DNA from 3 places in the Lysinibacillus sp. NPDC096382 genome. Region 2 is predicted to be linked to each of the others. Evidence: riboswitches for the same ligand, from Rfam matches in the RefSeq annotation. Region 2 holds a riboswitch; each other region holds the start of a gene.
The links. A riboswitch is a leader RNA that binds a small molecule or an ion and turns the genes downstream of it on or off. The one in region 2 is predicted to bind S-adenosylmethionine.
Positions count from the first base shown of each region.

Region 1 (8,158 bases), on a different contig from region 2:
GGGTAAATCTTTCTCTTCCATGAATCGAATCATCATGCTCACGTCCTAACCATCAATTACGCCTCGGCAAATTGCTACTATTACATAAGATTTTACTACTTTTCCTAGCATCACACATTAAAATATCGAGCATCTGGATGTGCAAAGACCATTGCTGAAACAGACGCTTCTGGCTCCATCATAAAGCCTTCCGTTAAATGTACACCAATGTCCTCCGGGTTTAATAAGCCAAACAATTTCTCTTGATCCTCTAGGTTCGGACATGCTGGATAACCGAATGAGAAGCGCTGTCCTTGATATTTTGCCGCGAAACGATCACGCATTGTAAAATCTGTCGCATCTGGGAAGCCCCACTGATCGCGAATTTCTTGGTGCATACGTTCCGCGAAACCTTCTGCAAGCTCAAGGGCAGTAGATTGTAATGCATGACTTTCGAGGAATTTCCCTTCCTCTTTTAGTTGACGAGCCTGCGCCATAACTCCTTGTCCTGCTGTTACCACCATTAAGGCAATATAGTCCATTTCACCGCTTTCTACTGTTTTAAGGAAGTCTGCAAGACATAAAAACGGTTCAACTTGCTGACGAGGGAAGGTAAATCGTTCAATTTCTGTTTTGCTATCTGTTGGATCATAAACGACTACATCATCCCCATCGGCTTGAGCAGGGAAAAACTGATACACACCCGACGGCCTCAATAGGTCACTTTGTAAATAGTCGTCGACTAAATCTTTTAACGCTGTTGCTCTTTCATCACCCACATCAAGCAACTGCTGTACTTGACCCTTTAAACCTAGGTGATGTCCAAGTAATGTCCGCATATTAACATATGGATATAAATGCGAAACAGCATATTCTCTCTTTACATGGCGTCGTAAATCAGCTGGAAGAAAGACAGATGCTTCCTTTACTGTACGCACAGGCTTTATAATTATTTCTTTTGCAGGGCGAGCCGCTCTTTTTTCGTCTGCCTCTAAGCGTTTTTCACGAGATTCCTTAATTTCAGCTAAGAAATCGGCACGTGTATCTGTCCCCATTAACCGATTTGCCTGCTCTAATCCTTGCATCGCATCCTTTGAATAAATGACAGGTCCATTATATTCGCCGGCAATTTTTGTTTCAGTAAAGCGACGAGATAATGCCGCTCCCCCTACTAAAATAGGTACGTCAATACCCGCTTCTTTGAAATCCTGAGCAGTAATAACCATTTGCTGTGCTGATTTTACAAGTAAGCCTGAAAGCCCGATGAAATCCGGCTTCTCCTTGCGAATCGCTTCTATTAACTGAGAAGGTGTTACTTTAATACCCAGATCAATGACCTTATAGCCATTATTACTTAAAATAATATCGACAAGGTTTTTCCCAATATCATGCACATCGCCCTTTACAGTAGCAAGTACCATTTTCCCCTTACCAGCACTCTCTTCATTTTTCTCCATAAATTGCTCTAAATGCGCTACTGCTGCCTTCATAACCCCTGCTGATTGTAATACCTCTGCTACGATTAGTTGATTATCGTTAAATAAACGCCCAACTTCTGCCATTCCATCCATTAAAGGACCATTAATAATCTCAAGCGATGTTTCGAAAATTTCACGAGCCGCATCTAAATCGTCAATAAGCCCTTCCTTTGTACCCTCTAAAATATAGTAGGCTAAGCGACCTTCTACTGTTTTCGGAATATCCGCCTCTGTTTTTTCTTTCTTTTTATCACGATAGAAATCTGTGAAGACAGCTAAAGTTTCATCATTTGTATTAAAGAGTAAATCATTTGCTAGCTTAATTTCCTCCTCTGGAATGGATGCATAACGTTCTAGCTTCTCCGTATTAACAATTGCATAATCTAAACCAGCCTGTGTACAGTGATATAAATATACGGCATTCAGTACTTCACGACCTACTGGTGGCAATCCGAACGAAATATTACTTACACCAAGCACCGTTAATGTACGTGGCATTTTCTCCTTAATAAGGCGAATACCTTCCACCGTTTCAAGTGCCGAGCCAATATATTGCTCATCTCCTGTACCTACTGGGAACATTAATGGGTCAAAAATAATATCTTCAGGAGCAATACCCCATTTTTCTGTTAACAATTTATATGAACGTTCAGCAATTTCTAGCTTGCGATGTCGATCAACCGCCATGCCTTGCTCATCAATTGTACCTACAACTAAAGAAGCTCCATATTTTTTTACTAGCGGTAAAACAGCGTCAAAACGCTCCTCGCCATCCTCTAGGTTAATAGAATTAATGATAGTTTTCCCTTGAGAAAACTTAAGTGCTTCCTCAATTACTTTTTCATCTGTCGAGTCAATCACAAGAGGTACTTTTACTTTTTTTACAACCTCCTGCATAAAGCCACGCATATCCGCCAGTTCATCGCGGTCAGGATTTGCTAAACAAATATCGATCACATGTGCTCCATTTTTCACCTGAGCACGCGCGATTTCTGCCGCTTCCTCAAACTTCCCATCAATAATTAAATTTTTAAACTTACGAGAACCGATAACATTTGTCCGTTCTCCAATAAATAATGGACGCATAGAGTCGTCATAAACCAATGGCTCGATCCCTGATACTACATGACCATGCGTAACATCTGGTAATTGGCGCGGCTTTTCGCCCTTTAGCACCTCTCTGATAGCCGCAATATGTGCTGGCGTTGTACCGCAGCAACCTCCGACAATATTTAGCCAGCCCTTTTCTGCAAAGCCTTTTAGCTTTTGTGACAATGATTCAGGTGACTCATGATAGCAGCCTTCCTCATCCGGTAAACCTGCATTCGGGTAACAGCTAATATAGCCTGTTGAAAGCTCTGCTAGTGAACGAATATGATCAGTCATAAACTCTGGTCCAGTCGCACAGTTTAAGCCAACTGACAATGGCTTAATATGCTCGATGGAAATGTAAAAAGCATCAATTGTTTGGCCGGCCAGTGTCGTTCCCATCGGTTCAATTGTTCCGGATATCATCACAGGTAGCTCTTTTTCAGTTGCCTTAAAAGCACGAGATATCCCCAATGTTCCCGCCTTAACATTCAACATATCCTGACTAGTTTCTAACAACAGAACGTCCGCCCCGGCTTCGATTAATGACTTTGCTTGAACATAAAAGTTTTCCTCTAGCTCATCAAATGTAATTCCACCTGTAACCGACAGGGTTTTTGTAGTTGGTCCCATCGCTCCCGCTACAAAACGTGGCCAATCGGATGTTGACAACTCCTCTACTACTTTGCGTGCAATTTCTACAGCACGTTTGTTGATTTCTTCTGCCTTCGCACCTAGATCATATTCATTTAATACAAGTGGTGTACCCCCAAATGTATTTGTACAAATAATATCTGCTCCAGCCTCTAAATATTTTCTATGTACCTTTTCAAGCACATCTGGTCTAGTTAGCACAAGATTTTCATTACAGCCATCATATTCCTCTCCGCCAAAATCCTCTGCCGATAAATTTTCATTTTGTAGCATTGTTCCCATTGCGCCATCAAGAATTAATATTCGTTTCTCTAGTTGCTCTTCAATCATGTGCTTAGCCATTTATACTTACCCCTTTTTTCTTTTCATCCAATTGCTCAATAACTTTCATTAATTCTAGCGTCATATCATAGCGTAAAAATGGTGTGATGAGGTAAATACCATTGAAATATTCCGCTGCTACTTCTACTAATTCTTTAGCAATTGCAATTCCTTCTAGTGTTGCGCGTTCCTTATCATCACCACAAGCCTTCATACGTGCTAACGCATCATCAGAAAGTTTGATGCCTGGTACTTCATGATGTAAGAACTCCGCACTTTTATAGCTCGTTACTGGCATAATACCTATATAAATTGGAGTTTCTAAATGCTTTGTCGCCTCGTGAATTTCCACGATTTTTTCCTTTGTATAAACAGGCTGTGAAATAAAATAATCTGCTCCATGTTCAATTTTCTTTTCTAATCGAGAGACAGCGCGATCCAGTACACGTACATTAGGATTAAATGCAGCCGCTACAGAGAAATTTGCCTTTTTACGAAGCGGTTTCCCTGAGAACGAAACACCTTCATTTAACTGTTTTATTAATTGGATTAGCTCCATTGACGATACGTCATAAACGCTAGTTGCTCCTGGGAAATCGCCTACCTTTGTCGGATCTCCAGTAACCGCTAAAACATCATGAATCCCTAGTGCATTTAATCCCATTAAATGTGATTGAAGTCCAATTAAATTACGATCTCGGCATGTTATATGGGTTAAAGGGCGTATCCCGTGCGTTTCTTTCAGTAAGGCACCCATTGCGACATTGCTAATCCTTGGAGAAGCGAGTGAATTATCTGCCATCATGACTACATCCGCGCCCGCCTCATATATTTTTTTTGCGCCTTTAATAAAGCCTTCTATTTCTAAATGTCTTGGTGTATCTAACTCCACAATAACCGAGCGTTCACGTTTTACTTTTTCATGTAATGGCTCATAATTTGCTGGCTCTGCCTCACGAACAATCTCTATTTTTTCTGGCTTTGTATACTTTTCCTCAACCGGGGATAGCTCCTCTAAGTACTTTTTCGCTGCAGCAATATGCTTTGGTGTCGTACCACAACAGCCACCAATTAAACGAACCCCTTGATCACGAAGCTCTACAGCTGCTCGACCAAAATAATCAGCCTCCGACTCATAAACGACACGCCCATCCTCTAAATCAAGAAGAGAGGCGTTCGGATACGCTGACATAAATGCCTGCTTAGGAAGCTCTACCCCTTCAAATGCTTGGATAGTATGGTGAGGACCTAAGCGACAGTTAACACCTACGATATCAGCACCTAACGCTTCAAGTTCATGTAAGGCGTTATTTAAGCTCATTCCATTTTGTAATATTCCGGGTTCATGCATAGAAACTTGAGCAATAATCGGTAATTTCGTTTTAGCTCGTAGCATTGATAAAGTCGCTGTTAGCTCTTCAAAATCATAATAGGTTTCAAGTAAAAGGCCATCTGGATTTCCTGCAAGTAAAACCGTTGCCTGCTCATCAATGGTTGCTAAAATTTCCTCTAACGTTGCATCACTTTTTCGAATACCACGGATTCCCCCAATAGTACCCAAAACAAATTGCCCACCATCTGTTGCTGCACGTTTTGCAATCGTTATAGCGGCTTCATTATACTGCTGTACACGAGATTCTAATCCATAGCGGGCTAATTTTATGGCATTAGCTCCGTAAGTATTCGTCTGAATAATATCGGCACCAGCAGCTATATATTCTCTATGAATCTTTTCAATTAATTCAGGTCTCTGTACATTCATTTCCTCATGACAGTACTCCAAACCATAGCCGTATAAAACTGTACCAATTGCACCATCTGCTGTAAGAACATGTGTTTTTAACCTTTCAAGCAATCCCATAAAACTAACCTCTCTTTCTTTTTCTATCAATTATGCCTCGGCATAATTCGTCCTGAATTGGGCTTTGTGCTTTGGCCTGCACGCTGCAGGTCAGTTAGCCGTTATCGCATGGATGCGATAATATTAACCTACTATCCTCTAAGAACTCCTTGCCGATTCCGTGACATCCGCCGAAGGCTTTAGGTCAACATGAAGTTGGTCACTCAGTCGTTGCCACAGGACGTGGCGTTCTTAGACTGAGTTCCTCTATTTCGGCGGATGTTTGGACACCCGCCGAAAATAGTTAAAATAAAAAAGCCTTCTTTCACAAAAAAAGAAGGCTTTTACGTTTCGTAATTGTTTTCCTTCTCATCTTCGACACACGGTCTTCTGGATTTAGCACCTGACAATAAGTTGGTTGCTGAAGCTTCATAGGGCCAGTCCCTCTGCTTCTCTTGATAAGAATTTAGTATGAATTTTTTAAATAATTAAAAGAATCATATCGTTTACGAACGATTGAGTCAAGACTATTTCACTGAACAAAGGATAATTTTTACGAAATTTATAAAATTTTGATTTATATTAAACAATTACGATAGTTTTTCTACAAGTTCCTCACCAATTTTTTTACCATTTTGAATACACGCACCTATGCCTACTCCGAAATAAGAGCACCCCGCTATTGATAAGTTCGGATAGTTTTTCTCAAGCTCTTGTAAGAGACCTTGCAACGCTTCACGATGTGCCAAGTCGTACTTCGGCATCTGGTCGATCCATTTTGTCACGTCAACAATAGTTGGTTTTTCCTCAATCCCTAAACTTTTTCTTACATCCTCTAGAGCAACAGCTGCTAACCCTTCATCTGACATCAAACGCAATTTCTCATACTCAGGGTTAATGCTCTTATAAAAAAGCCGTACAAGTAATTTTCCTTCTGCTGAAGTGTGTTTCCACTTGCGGCTTGTCCACGTTGCTGCATTACAGATAACATCCGAATTATGTGACACAATATAGCCTGTTCCATCTGCAGGTAATCTATTATCGGGAACATCAAATCCTAAATAAATCGTAATGGCGGATGCAGTATTAAATCGTTCAAAATAGCCGTTCAAAGATTCATCCTGTAATAAGCTTTGTACCGCTTCATTTGGCAGTGCCAATACAACATGATTCGCTTCAATCATTTTACCGTTTGCTAACGTAACAGCGTATAGATTCTCCTGCTTTTTAACACTAGTAGTAGCAATCCCTTTTATAATTTCTACATCCGTTAATGTTTCTTCAAGTCGATCAATTAGTGACGATAAACCATTTTTAAATGAAATAAATTTTTTATTGGCAGCTTTCACAAATTGTTCCCTGTTTGCATCGAAACCTTTAATAATACTACCGTAATCGTTTTTGTAATCGATTAAATACGGTAAAGTAGAAGCAATTGAAAGTTGATTTAAATCTCCAGAATATACACCTGCAAGTACCGGTGCTATTTGGTTTTGAACAAGCTCTTCACCTAAATAATACGTTAAAAATTCACCAATCGAGCTTTCCTTTGTAAACCTTTCATTCGGCATTGTTAAATCCTTTAACACTTCTTTTTTACCTTCCTCTGATACAAGCGTACTTTCCTCGAGAGATTGTAAGCTCATAGGAATACCGAACGTTGAGTCTGCTGGGATGGCATGTAGCTCATTATTTGTGTAAATATACGAAATACCTGTTTCGTTATATACAAGATTTTGTTCAAAATTTAGTTCCTCTACTAACTCCATGACACCTTTATGACGCGCTACAATAGAATCTGCTCCAGTTTCCATGATGAATCCTTGTTCATATGCAGAGTGAAGCTTGCCACCAAGGTATGTATTTTTTTCAACAAGCACAAGTTTTACATTTAAGTTTTTCTCCTGAACTTGGCGTTGTAAATAATGCATCGTACACAATCCCGTAATTCCGCCACCTAATACAACAACTGTTTTCATATTAACCGCCCCTATTTTTAGTTCTTTATTTAGTATAAACTTTTTTTATCGAAAATTACGTTAAACCCTTTACAAATTTAGCAAAAATGGAGCTATCCAACACATTGGACAGCTCCATTTTTTTTATATTCAAATAACATATATTCGCTAGAGGCTTTTACCTCCATTTCGGAAATTATCTATTAACAGTTGATATAGTGTTATTTGTGCCCTAAAGTATGTATCGCCTTAATAGGAAACAACAATTTTCTTTCCTTTTCTCTTCATTAATTTAAATTTTGTGCAAAGCTAGCTAATTTTCCAGCTGAATTTTTCACTTCGTTAAAGGCAATACCTAATTCACTTAGTACTTCTGCTATTGCTTGTACTTCTTTTTCCATCCGACCATTTTGGTCTTTCGCCTCGGTCATAGCTTCTAATATGTTAGTAAATTGCCCTTCCGTTTGAACCATATTTTCCTCACCAGAGGCTACCTCTTCTTGAATATTACTAAGCGAATGGACAAGTTTATCTGTCCGCTCATTCGTTTTATGTAGTAACGTTGCTACCGATGTGACAGATTCCTTTGTTTGGATCGATAGTTTTCTCACTTCATCTGCAACAACACTAAAGCCTTTACCCGCTTCTCCAGCACGAGCCGCTTCTATTGCCGCATTTAAAGCCAACAAGTTCGTTTGATTAGCAATGTTCGTCACAACATTCATAATCGATTCCATTTCCTTTGACATATCTGCCAACTGTGCAATATTTTCGTCTATATCATCAAGTGAGCAAATAATAGTATTCATATTTTGCGATTGACTCTTTAAGCGTTCACG
Region 1 covers NZ_JBIWFC010000024.1:34,569-42,726, reverse strand. Annotated here, with positions in the region: gene ACIQZA_RS22905 (GNAT family N-acetyltransferase) at 1-33, opposite strand, end outside; gene metH (methionine synthase) at 111-3,542, opposite strand; gene ACIQZA_RS22895 (bifunctional homocysteine S-methyltransferase/methylenetetrahydrofolate reductase) at 3,535-5,382, opposite strand; SAM riboswitch class I at 5,728-5,826, opposite strand; gene ACIQZA_RS22890 (protoporphyrinogen oxidase) at 5,952-7,340, opposite strand; gene ACIQZA_RS22885 (methyl-accepting chemotaxis protein) at 7,607-8,158, opposite strand, start outside.
Region 1: linked by a shared signal. The riboswitch ahead of ACIQZA_RS22895 (bifunctional homocysteine S-methyltransferase/methylenetetrahydrofolate reductase) and the one ahead of metA (homoserine O-acetyltransferase MetA) in region 2 are both predicted to bind S-adenosylmethionine.

Region 2 (8,158 bases):
CAAAATTGTACATTATATAGTTATGTAAATCTTGAGGAGGAATGGAAATGTCTATTTCTATAATTGCTGATGCTATAGTTCTCTTTCTCAAAATTTGAAAAACACACTAGGGAATAACAATGACCTTATCATACGAGAAATGACCATTGGAAAAGCTGAAAAGTATGCGTTATCGATCATCTATGTAAATAGCTTATCAAATACAGTTCGTGCTCTTCGTTTTCCATTATGATTTTAGCAGCTATAGTTGGATTGTTTGGTTTAATGTTTGTCCTTATGATCATCGCTTACGAACTTTTGTGTCCCATATTTAAGTCCATTCGGCCCATTAATTCTAAAGGATCAAAAAGACTGTTGTTCCCTCGTAGAGCTTTATTGACTCGACCACACTTAATTAGTCAAAAAAATACTGTCAGGGTCATTTTAATACGAAAAAAAGGAATCAAACGAATGATTCCAAAATTTAAATAATAAAGATTCGGTGCTACATTAAATATTGGGGTCTTATAAAGGATCAAAATTCCAAGCCCATTAGACTTGCTTACCTTTATTTTTTCACCAATTAAAGATTTAATTGTCTCCCTGACAAAATAATAAGGATCTTTATGTTAAGAGAAAAGGGGTAGCGTTCAAATGGAAAAAGAAATAATTAGCTCAAGACAATTTATGATCATTACCCTTCTCGCTTCAATTGGAACAGCCATTTTAATTAGCCCTGCTAGTGTAACAAGAGAAGCAAAACAAGATGCCTGGATTGCCGCGATTATTAGTGTCGTTTTAAGTTTACTTTTAATAAAGCTTTTCATTACTGTAGGAAAACGGACACCTACCCTTACATTTGTAGAAGCTAATGAAAAGATATTAGGTCGCTTTTTCGGAAAAATAACTTCGATTGGTTTTATTATTCTATCCTTACTTTCTGCCGGTGAATTATTATATTTCATTGGCATTTTCATGAAAACAGAAGTTTTGCCAGAAACACCTACAATGGCCTTTGCGTTTCTGTTCAGTATTATCATTATTTATGCTGCATTTTTAGGGATTGAAGTTTTTGCCCGTTCTGCAGAAATACTATTCCCATTTTTTATTTTAATTTTTATTTTATTCGTAGTTTGTATTTCACCATCTGTCCAGATGGAAAATCTACAGCCAATAATGGAGGCACCAGCAAAATCATTATTCATTAGTATGATTCGATTAATGAGTATTTTTTCATTCCCACTTGTCATATTATTAATGATTTTTCCTTCTACTGTTAACGTCCATAAATCAGCACAAAAAGGTTTTTACATTGGCACAATTCTTGGAGGGATTGTCTTAATTGCTATCATCACACTAGCTATCCTTGTCCTAGGTCCGGCAAATACTGCTTCTAGGACATTTCCTAGCTATTCATTAGCCCAAAGAATTTCAATCGGGAATTTTTTACAACGTATTGAAGTGATTATGGCAGCCATGTGGTTAATATCAATTTATATTAAAACTTTTATGTTTTTTTACGCTGGGGTCATCGGCATCGCACAAATATGTAAAATTAAAAATCATCGACCGCTCATTTTTCCATTCGGAATGATTATCCTTGGACTTTCACAAATTATTCATCCTAGTATCATTCATTCAGATATTTACAATAGAGAAACCTGGCCTATTTTTTCTTTTATTTTCGCAATCTTATTACCATTAGTTTTATTACTTGTCGCGAAAATTCGCAAAATTAACGGTAATCAAGGAAATAATACAAAAAGTAATTGTAGTACACAGAATGAAAGCGGTAGTAATAACGGAAATGCTTCTCAAAATGAAAGTAGTAGTAATAACAATAATTCTACTCAAAGTGATGGTAATAGCAATGACGGAAATGCTTCTCAAAATGAAAGTAATAGTAATAACGATAATTCTACTCAAAGTGATGGTAATAGCAATGCCGGGAATGCTTCTCAAAGTGCAAGTAGTAGTAATAATGATAATTCTACTCAAAGTGATGGTAATAGCAATGCCGGGAATGCTTCTCAAAGTGCAAGTAGTAGTAATAATGATAATTCTACTCAAAGTGATAGTAATAGCAATGCCGGAAATACTACTCAAAATGAAAGTAGTAATAATAACGAAGATTCTATTCAAAGTGCAAGTAGTAGCAATAGCGAAAATCCTTCGCAGAGTGTTAGTAGCAGCGATACTACACAGAATGATAGCGATACCGGCAATACGCCAAACAGTGATAAAAATAAAAATTCATCAGAAAATTAACAGTATAAAGGCATAAAAAAATGATGACCCTATCATATCAAGGTCATCATTTTTAATTGCTATTAAATGGCATTAAATATGATATTCAATTTGATCGACGAAATCCCATTCGTATGGTGTTTCTTGGTAAACATAGTAGTTCAACCAGTTTGAGAATAATAAATGTGTATGGGCACGCCACGTATTAATCGGTTCATTTGCAGGATTATCATGTGGGAAGTAATTCACTGGTACCTCAATATCTAATCCTTTCGCAACATCTCGACTATACTCATCAGCTAAAGTCGTTGCATCATATTCAAGATGGCCCGTAATCATAATGTTTTTATTATCCTTAGATTGCACAATAAAAACACCAGCATCTTCAGAATAAGATAGTAATCGTAAATCAGGATGGCTTAGTACTTCATCAATTGATACGGATGTATATCGTGAATGTGGTGCAGTAAATGAATCACTAAAGCCACGTACTAAATCCACTGTTAAATCCGTAATAACATGGGAATATACACCTGAGCATTTAGCAGGAAGTCCAATTTTACCGATACCGTAATGATGGTATAACGCCGCCTGTGCACCCCAACATATATGTAAAATCGATGTTACGTTTGTCTTAGACCAATCCATAATTTCTGAAATTTCCTGCCAGTAGTTCACTTCTTCAAATTCCATTTTTTCTACTGGTGCACCTGTAATGATCATACCATCATAACGGCGATGACGGATTTGATTGAAGGTCGTGTAAAATAACTGTAAATGTGATTTACTGACATTTTTCGATTCATGCGTAGCTGTATTTAAAAATGTAATATTCACTTGTAACGGTGTATTCCCCAATAAACGAAGTAATTGCAGCTCTGTTTTTTCTTTTTCTGGCATTAAGTTCAAAATTAATATATTTAACGGACGAATTTGTTGCGTTTTCGCTCGGTCCTCTTCCATAACGAAGATTTTTTCCTCACGTAAATGTTCTCCAGCTGGTAAGTTTTTCGGAATATTAATTGGCATCTTGCATTCCCCTCTCTTTTATTTCTTTTGTTACATCAATGCACAGGCCCTGCGCAAAGCTCAAATATCAAACGATGAAATTAAAAAATCCCCCTCATTCCATATGAGATAGAATGAGAAGGATTTTTCCACGTTCACTCTTATCTCTCAAAGGATAAATCCTTTGCTGGAATTAGCACCTTTCTAACTTTCGTTAGAGGTTGCTGAAGCGTCATCGGGCCAAATCCCTCAACTTCTCATGATAAGATTATTTAATTAAAAAGAATTGTAACATGAACAATTAAGAATATCAATAATACATAGAATATTTTGTTATTAATCATGCATGTCATTATGTAATTTGTTTAACACTAAACTTGAATGTTTACATTCATTATTTGATGGTAAACATGCTGTACTTATGTTAACATATACCTTTAGTAACAGAGAGGAACGTGAATAGTTTGATTAAAATTGATTTTCCAAAACCAGATTTAGTAATCCGCCAACGCGAACAAGATTTAAAGCCAGGAGATGTACCAATCACACCATACCATGGTTTTATCGACTTCCATAAAATCACTCGTGAAAACGGTGGTATTTTCTTATTCTACAATGAAGAAAACGAACTATTATTTGTAGGTAAAGCACGTAAAATTCGTCAACGTATTAAAAAGCATTTTGAGGACAATGTGTCACCGATGAAAAATCATCGTGATGAAATTTTCAAAATTGAAGTGTATGAAGTGGAAGATCCAATGGAACGTGAAATTTATGAAACGTACGCGATCAATTCATTCCGCGCTAAATACAATGTTGATAAAGTATTTTATTAATATTTAACGAAAAAAAAGAATCTGCTTGCCCTCTGTAATGTACATGACGGCTTGCAGATTCTTTTTCAATACTTTTATTCTAAGAAAAATGCTTTACGTTCTTTAGTAATCCATTCCTCAAGCTCCGTATCATCGCGCTTTAAAAGGCGATTAATAAGCACGTCATGCCATACATAATCCTCTAATAAATAGATATGAACAGGATCATTGGTAATAAAAGCCGTTTCCTGATTTGCCGGAGAGTGACCATAAATCATCTCTTGACCATCTACAGACAAAATAAACCAATGAGGTGTAGACGCATTCCTCGTATAGGGAGTGATACGGTGTTGGTCAATGGAAGCTAAATGGTCCTCCACATACAAGGTAATTCCCTGAACAGGTACATGCTTCGCTACCTCATGTAAATCTTCCCGCAATTCTTCATACATATCTTCCCACATTGATAATATGACTTTTTTCTCCGCTTTTTTTAATAATGACTGACAATAATTGAAGATTGCCTCTTTTCCTTTTAACGTGACAACTTTATGCTCCGCTTCCTGCTCTTTTACTTCTAATTTTTCTAATCGATCACTAATCGACGTAAAATTAGATTGCCAACGTTGCTGAATTTGCTGTAAAAACACAGCGACAGGAATGGAAGAGTATGTCGTTTGATCTGCCGTTTCTTCTTTCAGTACTAACCCTTTTTCAACAAGTACATCAAGTATATCGTATATTCTTGCACGAGGGATACCGGAGTTTTTACTTACTTGATAGGCACTAACATGACTATTTTGTACGAGTGCAGTATAGGCCTTTGCTTCATATTCTGTGAATCCCAGCTCTTTCAATTGGGCGATTAATTCAACCATTCGATCCCTCCATTACCTCTATTATAAGTTAAGGCTATGAAGATACGCCAACGAAAAAAATTAGTCTTTACAGCCCTGTGAAATTTAGTTACTATTTCAGTAGTAACTATCAAAAGAGGTGTAAACATGCTATTTGAAGTAGATGTAAATGTAGTCATATTATTAATATCTTTTGGATTTTTAGCCGCCTTTGTGGATGCAGTCGTTGGAGGTGGTGGCTTAATTGCGTTACCTGCCCTTATGTTTGCTGGTTTAAATCCAGCAGCGGCAGTAGCCACTAATAAACTTGCCGGCACCATGGGTTCTTTAACATCAACCCTTTCTTTTTATCGATCTGGTCAGCTAGAAATTCGTTCGGTTATTAAATACTTTCCCCTAGCCTTTGTGGGATCACTTTTTGGTGCATGGACAGTTCATTTAATTAATCCTGAATTACTAAAACCACTTATGCTCATAATGCTTGCTGCTGTTGCAGTCTATACAATCTTTAAAAAAGATTGGGGTTCTGTAGCTGCAGTCAAAAATTTAAAGTTTACGCACTTAGTCCTATTCATGCTGTTGTTATTTACAATTGGGTTTTATGATGGGTTTCTTGGTCCAGGAACTGGCTCATTTTTAATCTTTAGCTTTTTATTAGTCGGCTTCGATTTCTTAAAGGCAGCAGGAAACGCGAAATTTTTAAACTTAGCAAGTAATTTTGCCGGCCTTTTAATGTTCGCCTACTTAGGTCAGATTCATTATGTCTATGGTTTACTAATGGGTATCGCTCAAATTGCCGGTGCATTTGTAGGCTCACGTATGGCGATTAAAAAAGGTAGCGGCTTTGTCCGCGTATTATTTATTATCGTAACGATTACTTTGTTAACTAAAAATGCTTATGATTACATAAAAAACGCCGTAGATATCTAGCTCTACGGTGTCTTAACTTGTCGACAATCTTTGGCGTTCTGTTTCTTTAATTTGAAGAGGCTTTTTGTCATTTCGGAGGGTCTATCGGCGATTTTCGGGATTCTATTCGTCGCTCAGGAGAGGCTTTCCGTCACTTTGAACTTTCTATCCATCCAGAAATTCTATCCACGATTTTGGAGGTTCTATCAACGACTCGGTGATTCTATCCATCATTTGGAGGAGCTATTCGTCGCTCTGAAAAGGCTTTCCGTCACTTCGAACTTTCTATCCATCAATTCAGAGATTCTATCCGCGATTTCGAATGTTCTATCCACGATTTTGGACAGTCTATCCATCATTACGAACATTCTATCCATCGCTTATTGTCTGCAATATAAAACGCCGTAGATATTTTATCACTACGGCGTTTTCTAATTTAAATATACAACTTTTCATTTTTAAATTTATGACTTGTTAATAAGCTAACAATAATAAATATCACTAAGGAAGCGACGATTGGAATTGTCACGGTATGCATACCAAAGACAGAAGGATAAAAACGATCAATGATTATATAAAGGATCATACCCGAAATCATTGACGCTATAGCACCATACTTATTGGCTTTTTTCCAATATAGTCCTAATACGACGGTCCAAATAAAGACTGCCTCAAGTCCGCCAAAAGCGAATAAATTTAGCCATACTAATAAATCTGGTGGATTTAGTGCAAAAACGACAACGGCTAAACCGATCACTGTCGTAACAATAAAACTTGCACGCTTAATTTCCGTATCATTCGCTGTAGGTTTTATATAATTTAAGTAAATATCTTTCACTACTGTGGAGCTTACAAGCATAAGTAACGCGTTGACTGTAGACATCGTTGCTGCCATCGGTGCTGCTAAAACAATGCCAGCTAAAAATGGTGGTAAAACTTTTAATGTTAGCATTGGCATAACTTTATCACCAATTTCAATACCCGGTATCACTGGTCGTGCAAAAACACCGATTAGATGCATCCCAAACATTATTGTCCCAATGGCAATAGTGCCAATGATAATAGCTAAATGCATACTTTTAGAATCTTTATAGCTCATAGCACGAACTGCGATTTGTGGAAGTCCCACAACTCCAACACCAATCAAAATCCAAAATGTAGATACGTATAATGGCGTTAACTCACCTTCTGCTCCAAATGGAGACACAAGATTCGGATTCTCAGCGACAAGTGAGGCCATAATATTATCGATTCCTCCACCAGCGATGATTGTCCCAATTAATAAAATAATGGTTCCGATAACCATAATAGAGCCTTGCACCGTATCCGTTAGTGCAACAGCACGGAAGCCCCCAATAATCACATACACTAATACCGAAATCGCAAATATAAAGAGTGCAGTTGTATAGTTTAAGCCAGTTAATGATTCTATTAATCGAGCACCACCTACCCATTGGGCCATCATTGCGGAAAATAAAAAGATGATAATACTAATGGCCGATAGGATAACAATAGCATGACTCTTATAGCGTTCTCGTAAAAAATCTATTAACGTGATGGCTTGATACCGTCTTGCGATAATAGCAAATTTCTTCCCTAAAATCATTAAGACGAAATAACCTGCAGGAAGCTGCGCCATCGCCAGCAATACCCAGCCAAGCCCTTTCGTGTATGCAACGCCTGGACCACCAATAAAGCTACTTGCACTACCGTACGTAGCAATCATTGTCATAGCGAGGATAAAGCCTCCCATTTCACGACCACCGAGGAAGTATTCCTGTAAAAATGAATTGGAAGAGCGTACATACTTATTTGACCAGATCCCAATACCAAAAATGATGACTAGAAATAATAGCAGTGGAAAAATAACTTGCCAATGCATTATTGATCCACCTCCTCATCGTCAAATGGTACCTCTTTGAAAAAGAGTTTCATGACGACCCAGATTAACATAATCATAAAACCTGTCCCTGCAATACAGCTATAGAAAAACCATGCAGGGAAACCGAATACATACGTATAGCTTGTTGGATCACCAGAGCCTAGACCATAGGCAAAGCCAAACCAAATCGCAAAGTTAACGATAACAAGCCCGATACCGATAAGCGCCTCTCGATGCGCAATTTTAAAGCGTTGATCTTTCAAAATATAGTCCCCCTAACCTACTCTATTTTACTGATATGTTCGTATTATGGGAACCTTTGTGAAAAAATAAATATCAATAGCTCAAGCTATTTTTTAAAATAACGATTAATAGAGATTTTCCCCTTATTTCGTGTTTAACATTAGATTGTTTTTATTCACTAGTATCTAATAGCTCAACATCTATATTTTCGCTATTTC
Region 2 covers NZ_JBIWFC010000002.1:105,579-113,736, reverse strand. Annotated here, with positions in the region: gene ACIQZA_RS04330 (GerAB/ArcD/ProY family transporter) at 634-2,247, shown strand; gene metA (homoserine O-acetyltransferase MetA) at 2,320-3,255, opposite strand; SAM riboswitch class I at 3,393-3,503, opposite strand; gene ACIQZA_RS04320 (nucleotide excision repair endonuclease) at 3,699-4,070, shown strand; gene ACIQZA_RS04315 (TrmB family transcriptional regulator) at 4,145-4,927, opposite strand; gene ACIQZA_RS04310 (TSUP family transporter) at 5,054-5,836, shown strand; gene panF (sodium/pantothenate symporter) at 6,252-7,697, opposite strand; gene ACIQZA_RS04300 (YhdT family protein) at 7,697-7,960, opposite strand.

Region 3 (8,158 bases), on a different contig from region 2:
TTTATCACATAATGCGGAGCTAGTGCGCCAAGGGATTATTGGTCCTATTGATTTTGCGATTATTGAAGCGGCTGCTATTACAGAAGACGGCTTACTAATTCCTACTACTTCAGTTGGTAACTCTCCTATTTTTGTGCAAGAAGCAGACCAAATCATCATTGAGTTGAACATAGCTCAGCTTGATGCATTAGAGGGTGTCCATGATATTTTTGTACCGGGACCACAGGGGAAACGTGATCCGATTCCATTACAACATGTATCCGATCGGCTTGGCACAGTTGGTATACCACTAGATTTAGATAAAGTAAAAGGCATTGTGATTTCAGATATTTTAGATGCACCATCAACGATTGTTCCCGCAGATGAAGAAACAGGTATTATGGCCAATCATTTATTAAACTTCCTACGTGAAGAAATTAAAGTAGGTCGTTTAACAACAAGCTTAAGACCCATTCAATCAGGTGTAGGCTCAGTAGCAAATGCTGTTTTATTAGGCTTTAAAGATTCTGAGTTTGAGAACTTAGAAGTATATTCAGAAGTACTGCAAGATGCAGTATTCGAATTAATTGATGCAGGGAAGGTAAACTTTGCATCTGCTACTTCTATTACCCTTTCTGAGGAAGTTGGAAACCGAGTTTATGGTAATTTTGAAAAATATGCAGATAAACTAGTATTACGTCCGCAAGAAATTTCTAACCAACCAGAAATTATTCGCCGACTCGGGTTAATTTCTGTTAATACAGCGCTAGAGGTAGACATTTATGGGAATGTGAATTCTACGCATGTTTCTGGCACAAAAATGATGAATGGAATCGGCGGCTCCGGGGACTTTGCACGTAATGCGAGATTAGGTATTTTCGTCACGAAATCTTACGCGAAAGGTGGAAATATTTCTAGTATCGTTCCAATGGTCTCACATGTAGACCATACAGAGCATGATGTAGACGTAATCGTCACAGAGCAGGGAGTAGCAGACCTACGTGGACTTGCTCCAAAAGAACGGGTTGGCCTCATTATCGATCACTGTGCACATCCGGAATATCGTGAGCAATTATGGAAGTATTTTAATGATGCTAATGAAGCAACAGGTGGACACCATACGCCACACAATCTAGAAAAAGCGCTCTCATGGCATGTGAATTACGCAAAAAATGGTACGATGAAAAATCCAGCTTTATCGAAATAATAAAGTAATAAAAGCCTTGAAGGACAGTTGACTTGTTCCTTCAAGGCTTTTAATTTGTTAAAAATGAAATCCAAAAGCATCCTCGAGAAGTGAATCAGGTAAGCTGGGAAGTAATCGGGTAGACCGGAAAAGTGATAAGGTAAGCCTGGGAAGTGATTAGGTAATCCCCTCAGTTGTTTAAAAAAACCCTGGCTTCCTTACAGTAATCCAATCCATTTCCAATATGTTGCAGAAAATAAAAGAACTAGAATGTATCCAATAATCGTTAATGGTATACCGGATTTTAAGAAATCTTTTGTTGTAAAGGCTCCTGTCCCATACGCAAGCATATTTTGCGGTGCGCTAATAGGTAAGAGGAAGCCGAAGCTAATGACGAATTGTTGTACGATAACGAAACCAACCTGATCGACATTAGTCGTTAATGTTGAGGCTAAAACGATAAATACAGGTACAAGCGCAGATGCTAAGCTTGTTGCACTCGCAAAGCCTAAATGAATAAGAATATTAAATAAAGTAACAAGCGCGATTGTTGCAAGAATTGGCATAGAATCTAAACCAAGTGAACCGAATACTTTATCAGATAACCACGATGCACCTTTTGTATTAAGCAAGACCGTGCCTAGCATAATTCCTACAGCGAAGACGATAATTGTCCCCCAAGGAATATGTGGTTCAACTTGCTTCCATGAATAGACTCCGATTTTTGGCATTAATAAAATGGCGATTGCAACGATTGTGACAGTTGTCGTATCGAATGGGTGAAGTTTGCCCTCAGCAGCCCAGAAAAATAGTAAAACTACTGATGTTATGATTAATCGAATTTCAGGAGCCTTTAATGGACCAAGTTCCGCAAGCTGTTTTTTTATTACTTCTCTACCACCTGCAATATTACTTGTTTCAGGCTTAATTAGTGTAATCATAATGAAAAATAGAGCGACTGACATGATGATTGAGAAGGGAGCAGCATAAAGTAACCAAGCACCCCAAGAAATATCCACACCAAACTGTTCTTTGATGAAGTTTAAAGCGACCATATTTTGAGCTGCTGCCGTCTTTATACCGATATTCCAAATAGAGACAGCTTGCACAGAGGTAATGACAAGTAGAGCAGCAAGCCGACTATCACGTTGTAAACCAAATGCTGCTACCATTCCAAGTAGTATTGGCACAACTGCGCCTGCACGTGCAGTAGCAGAAGGGACAAAGAATGCGAGTGCAATAGATACTAAAATAGCACCGAATACAATGGCTTTCGTTTTTGTCCCTACGAGTGAAAGAATCCATAGCGCAAGTCTTTTATGTAAATTGGTAATCTGCATGGCTGCCGCTAGGAAAAGTGCTGCGGCTACTAGTGCTACTGCTGAATTACTAAATCCACTTAATGCTAATTTTAATGCATCTGAAGTGCCTAGCTCTCTCGTTGAATCTTCCATTGATGGAGCTAACCCTAATAAGATTGTAACGAGAGCAATAATCATAGCAGAGCTAACAGGGTAGGATACTGCCTCTGTAACCCAAAGGATGACCGCAAAAGCTAAAATAGCTAAAGCGCGTTGTCCGGCTACAGGTAAATCACCGTTGTTAGGTAAAAAAGTAATGATGATTAATGAAGCGAAGGCTAATCCAATCCAGAGTGGTTTCAAATTACGTTTTGGTTTTGCTTGTTCAGAAGTAGACATACCTTTTCATCCTTTCTTAAACATGACTGTAATTTTCACATCGGCTAGTAAAATGCTTTATTAAGAAAGTTAATTTGTCTATTTATTGTAAAAAAACTAGTATGTGAAATACTCTCTATTTATAGCGATAATGGGCAGTTGCGAGCAAATAGACGGTCATAGAAAAGACAAAAATATCCAAAAGATATTATTTTTGATTCATCACCAAAAGTTGTGGATGACTTTTGTTAAAACGTCTACTATGTAAATAGTTGATTGGAGTGGAGGCTGGGCGACTCCTAGGGGATCAGCGATAGAGGAACGAAGACTAAAAGCATCACATCCTGTGATAACGCCTTCGTGACCAACATCGTGTTGGCCCGAGACCCTGCAGCGCAGCGGATGTTTTCTGTGCGAAAGCGAAGCGGCAGCAACAAAGCACCCAGTCGGAACGGAAATCAACCACACGTTTTGGTGATGATCCTTATTTTTTCTTTTTGAATGCTGAAGTCACTTTAGGCTCAGTTCCTAGCAGCAATCGCTTAATATTTTCGATATGTAAAATGATGGCTATACCAAAAAGTAATAGGGCTATAATCGTTGGGACTGTTCCAGGAATCCATAAATATGTGGCTGTACAGAAAACGAGATAAAACTCAAGTACACCGACAATTAAATAGTTCGTTACGAAAGATAAAATAACAAATAAAATGAGTGCAAATAAGCCAATTGTCCAATCAATCGCAAGTAATATCCCTATGATTGAAGCAGTTCCTTTACCGCCATTGAAGCCCATATAAAATGGGAAATTATGACCTAGAATGACACCGGCAGCTACAATATACGTGAAGAACCAAACTTGTACTTCTGTTAATTGTGTTATATCTGCTAAATAGGCATGTGCACAGTTTATAGCTGCAACGCCTTTGCTGATATCGATCAGTGCAACTAATATGCCGTATTTCCAGCCAAGGGAAAGTGTTGCGTTAGAGGCACCTGCATTGCCATGACCAGTCTTTTTTAAATCTACCCCAGATAAAAACTGAGCAACTTTAGAGCCGTGAATACAGCCAATCAAATAACCAACAAGAAGAAAAATAATAACGGCTTTTATCATAAAAATTCTCCTTTCAAAATAAAATAGGCTCGTCACTAAAAGTTAGGAATGACGTTTGTTATAACATATGCCCTAAAGTTGATTGGAGTGGAGACTGGGCGCCCCTAGGAGAGCACATAGTCGGAACTGTAATCAACCCCACATTTTGGTGATAAAAACAATAAATATCAAAATAGTGTATGCGTTCGTATTACGTAAAAAAGCAGACGGAAGTTTCAGAAAAAATAAAATTTTAGTATTGACAGTGAAAAAGTCTATGTTTATACTGTGTAACAACGATGGAAATTGAATCTCATACTCTTATCAAGAGCGGCGGAGGGATAGGCCCTATGATGCCCGGCAACCAGTAAGTGATGAACTTGCTAAGGTGCTAATTCCTACAGATTCTTATTGGATCTGGCAGATAAGGGGAGGAAAACTTGCAGCCGCAACCCTCTTCTTAGCTGAAGAGGGTTTTTGTTTTCTACTAAAAAAATCCTCCTCATCTCCGGTACCATCGTAAAAAAATAACCATTTGGAGGTATACAATGACAAAATTTAAACCAGAAACATTGCTGTTACACGGTGGCCAAGAGCCAGACCCGGTAACAGGATCACGAACAGTACCGATATATCGCTCAACGGCTTTCGTTTTTAAAGACACTGCTCATGCGCAACGTCTTTTTGCCTTAGAGGAAGCCGGCAATATTTACACACGAATTACAAACCCAACTGTAGATGTTTTTGAAAAACGCGTCGCTTTATTAGAAGGCGGTACAGCAGCGGTAGCACTTTCATCTGGTGCAGCAGCTATCGCATTCTCCATTTTAAATCTTGTAGGGGCAGGCGATGAAATCGTTGCAGGTAGCTCTTTATACGGAGGTACTTATAATTTATTCGCCAACACACTACCAAACTACGGTATTAAAACGATTTTTGTAGACGAAACAAATCCAGAAAATTTCCGAGCAGCTATTACTGATAAAACAAAGGCCGTGTTCGCTGAAATTTACGGTAACCCAAGTTTAAAGGTACTAGATATTGAAGCAGTAGCAAATATAGCACATGAAAACGGCTTGCCATTAATTATTGATAGCACATTTGCTTCACCATATGGCTCTACACCAATTGACTACGGTGCAGATATTGTTGTTCATTCCGCAACAAAATGGATTGGTGGCCACGGAACAACGTTAGGTGGCGTTGTAGTAGATGCAGGGAAGTTCGATTGGACTCGTGGCCGTTTCCCAGGTTTTACTGAGCCAGATGCTTCTTATCACGGTTTACGTTATGGTATTGACACAGCAGAGGCAGCATTCGCCACAAAATTGCGTGTGCAATTACTACGCGACTTTGGTCCAACATTAAGTGCAGATGCAGCATTTAATTTATTACAAGGTTTAGAAACGCTTCATTTGCGTATTCCTAAACACAATGAAAATGCATTAGCGGTAGCTGAATATTTACGAAACCACCCATCTGTGGAATATGTAAATTACAACGGCTTAGAAGATTTCCCTACCTATAATTTAGCTAAAAAATATTTAAAAAATGGCTTCGGTTCAGTGCTTACATTTGGTATTAAAGGTGGACGTGAAGCAGGGCGTAAATTAATAGATAGTGTGAAATTATTCTCGCACGTAGCAAATGTAGGGGATGCGAAATCATTAATTATTCATCCAGCATCTACTACACATCAGCAACTATCTGCTGAAGAGCTAATCCAAACTGGCGTAACCGAGTCGCTCATTCGCTTATCCATCGGTTTAGAGGCAGTAGAGGACATCATTGAAGATTTAGAACAAGCTATTGAACAAGTAACAGCTTCACAACAAAAAGTAGAAGCTTAATAAATAAAGGACATTGGCTAATGTTGTAGCGTTTACGTATTTTCTCATTCGATAGGCCTCATTTGGTAATGCGTCAAACGTTGCTACATCATCCGCTCTCCTCATTTGGTGAAGAAGCTGAAAATTAATACCTAGTAATTTTATAAGTATTATTGATTTTCTTAATTCCTTGTTTTATACTAGGAAATAAGAAAAGTGTTCGAAGGGCTACCAACCTAGAACCAATGTTTTCAATTAATGCTTAAACTAATTTAGTTTCATAAGTGCTCCCCCACTTTTGAATAGATGAAGAGGAGTAGTTACTCAGCCAGTAGCTACTCTTTCTACAAAACTGATGATAAAGGAGTGTTTTAAATGGGAAATGTGTATAGTGCGCAAAACATTGCATCTTATCTTATTTATGAATTAAATGAAGGTCATGTGTTTGTGAACAACATGTCCATTCAAAACATACTTGCGTCAGTTGAACGTAAATGGCAAGAGAACTTTGGACATTCTGCTTTTAATGAAATGGTCTATGTCAAAGAGGAAGGCTATACAGTAAAAGAAGTTTTCGAAGCTTATGAAAGCTATGGAGCAAATCATATTCCTCTTCCTGCGACAGAGTATTATTTAAAATACGGTACATTCCAATTAGTTGAACGTACGTATGCAATACCAAATTATACGTGGGAGGAAATAGGATTAGTTCAACAAGCTTTAACACAATATCGTTATAAATTGCTAGCCAACGCTAGTTAATTATCCCTCATATTTTTGGCTCATTCTCTGCTGCTACAGGGAATGAGCTTTTTAAATTAGACGATGAAAATATACAGAAAAAATTTTTATTAATATATTTCAAAAGAACAATTTTTATGAATGTCTTTACATACATATATATAATAGAAGAAAGGCATTTGTTTTTTAACTTCTTTCAGCAAATATATTTGTAATGGAAGTGCAGTTACAGAAGTCTCTCACATTTATAGTTGGTGAGATTAATACGTAGTTAAGTTTCTTTTCAGCGGGTTTGCAAACATCTGTACCTGTCGCTACGCTTTCGGTACAAAAGACATGCGCTGAAATAAAGGAACTCAGTCTAAGAGCGCCACGTCCTGTGGCAATTTATCTGTGCGAAAGCGAAGCGACAGCAACACGGTTTTGTCTGTGCGAAAGCGAAGCGACAGCAACAACAACAACGACTGAGTGACCAACATCATATTGGCCTAAAGCCTCCGGTGGATGCCATGGAATCGGGAAGGAGTTTTTTGTGCAAGCACAAAGCCGATTCCGGACACAATTATGCCGAGGCACAATTGATAAAGAAAAGTCAATAATTGTTCCATCATTATAGATTCGAGTGAAAAATCATATAATAAAAGGGATGAGAACGATTTCTTTTGCACGTCTACAGAAAACAAATGTCCATCCTAGAAAGATTTTTCTTGTGCAATGTAAGTATTTACGTTACAATTTTCTTTAAGTTGAATTTTGAATTATTTGAATTTGTGTGTGTTTCAAAGGTTTTTTAGCTTCATTCAGAATATTTTTTGTAGCGAAGGTTAGATGACTTAACCTAAATATCTGTTTGAAAACGAAGTGTTGGAAACACGGCAAATTGACCTGCTTTGTAAAGTCGGCGCACAATTCAAAATATGTCCGAATTAAGCTGAGACGAAATAAATTTAATGAAACTGCGGAATGTAAGTTGGAGGGAATACAACAATGGCAACTATAAAGGCAGCTATATTAGGATTTGGAACGGTAGGTCAAGGAATTTACCATATATTAAACGAAAAGCGTGAAGAGCTTAAAAATAAATTAGGAATTGAGCTAGAAGTAGCAAAAATTTTAGTTACAGATACTAGCCGTGAACGTGTACCAGGCACAGCGCATTTAATGACAACTAGTATGGATGAAGTCTTAGCAGAACCAGGTATGCAGGTTGTTTTTGAGGCGATTGTCAATGAGGAGCCAGCATTTACTTATTTAAAGCGCGCTGTGGAACATAAATGTCATGTCATCACCGCTAACAAAGTAATGTTTGCAAAACGAGGCTTGGAGCTACAGGATCTTGCAAAAGCAAACGGTGTTTTTGTAGGCTTTGAGGCAACGACTGCTGGCGGTGTACCAGTTATTAAAACGATGAAAAACATTTTGCTTGTCAATGATGTTAGTCGTATTCAGGGTGTTTTAAATGGGACATCCAACTATATTTTAACGAAAATGCGTTCACAAGGCTGGTCGTTCGAAACTGCACTAAAAGAAGCGCAAAATTTAGGCTATGCAGAGGCAGATCCTTATAATGATATTTCAGGACAGGATGCCTTTAAAAAATTAATGATTTTAAGTGCTTTGGCATTTGGAGAACAACCAGACTGGGCTG
Region 3 covers NZ_JBIWFC010000017.1:74,033-82,190, forward strand. Annotated here, with positions in the region: gene scpC (succinyl-CoA:acetate CoA-transferase ScpC) at 1-1,186, shown strand, start outside; gene ACIQZA_RS19825 (DASS family sodium-coupled anion symporter) at 1,384-2,865, opposite strand; gene ACIQZA_RS19830 (glycerol-3-phosphate acyltransferase) at 3,329-3,961, opposite strand; SAM riboswitch class I at 4,259-4,371, shown strand; gene ACIQZA_RS19835 (O-acetylhomoserine aminocarboxypropyltransferase/cysteine synthase family protein) at 4,489-5,790, shown strand; gene ACIQZA_RS19840 (hypothetical protein) at 6,145-6,531, shown strand; gene ACIQZA_RS19845 (homoserine dehydrogenase) at 7,498-8,158, shown strand, end outside.
Region 3: linked by a shared signal. The riboswitch ahead of ACIQZA_RS19835 (O-acetylhomoserine aminocarboxypropyltransferase/cysteine synthase family protein) and the one ahead of metA (homoserine O-acetyltransferase MetA) in region 2 are both predicted to bind S-adenosylmethionine.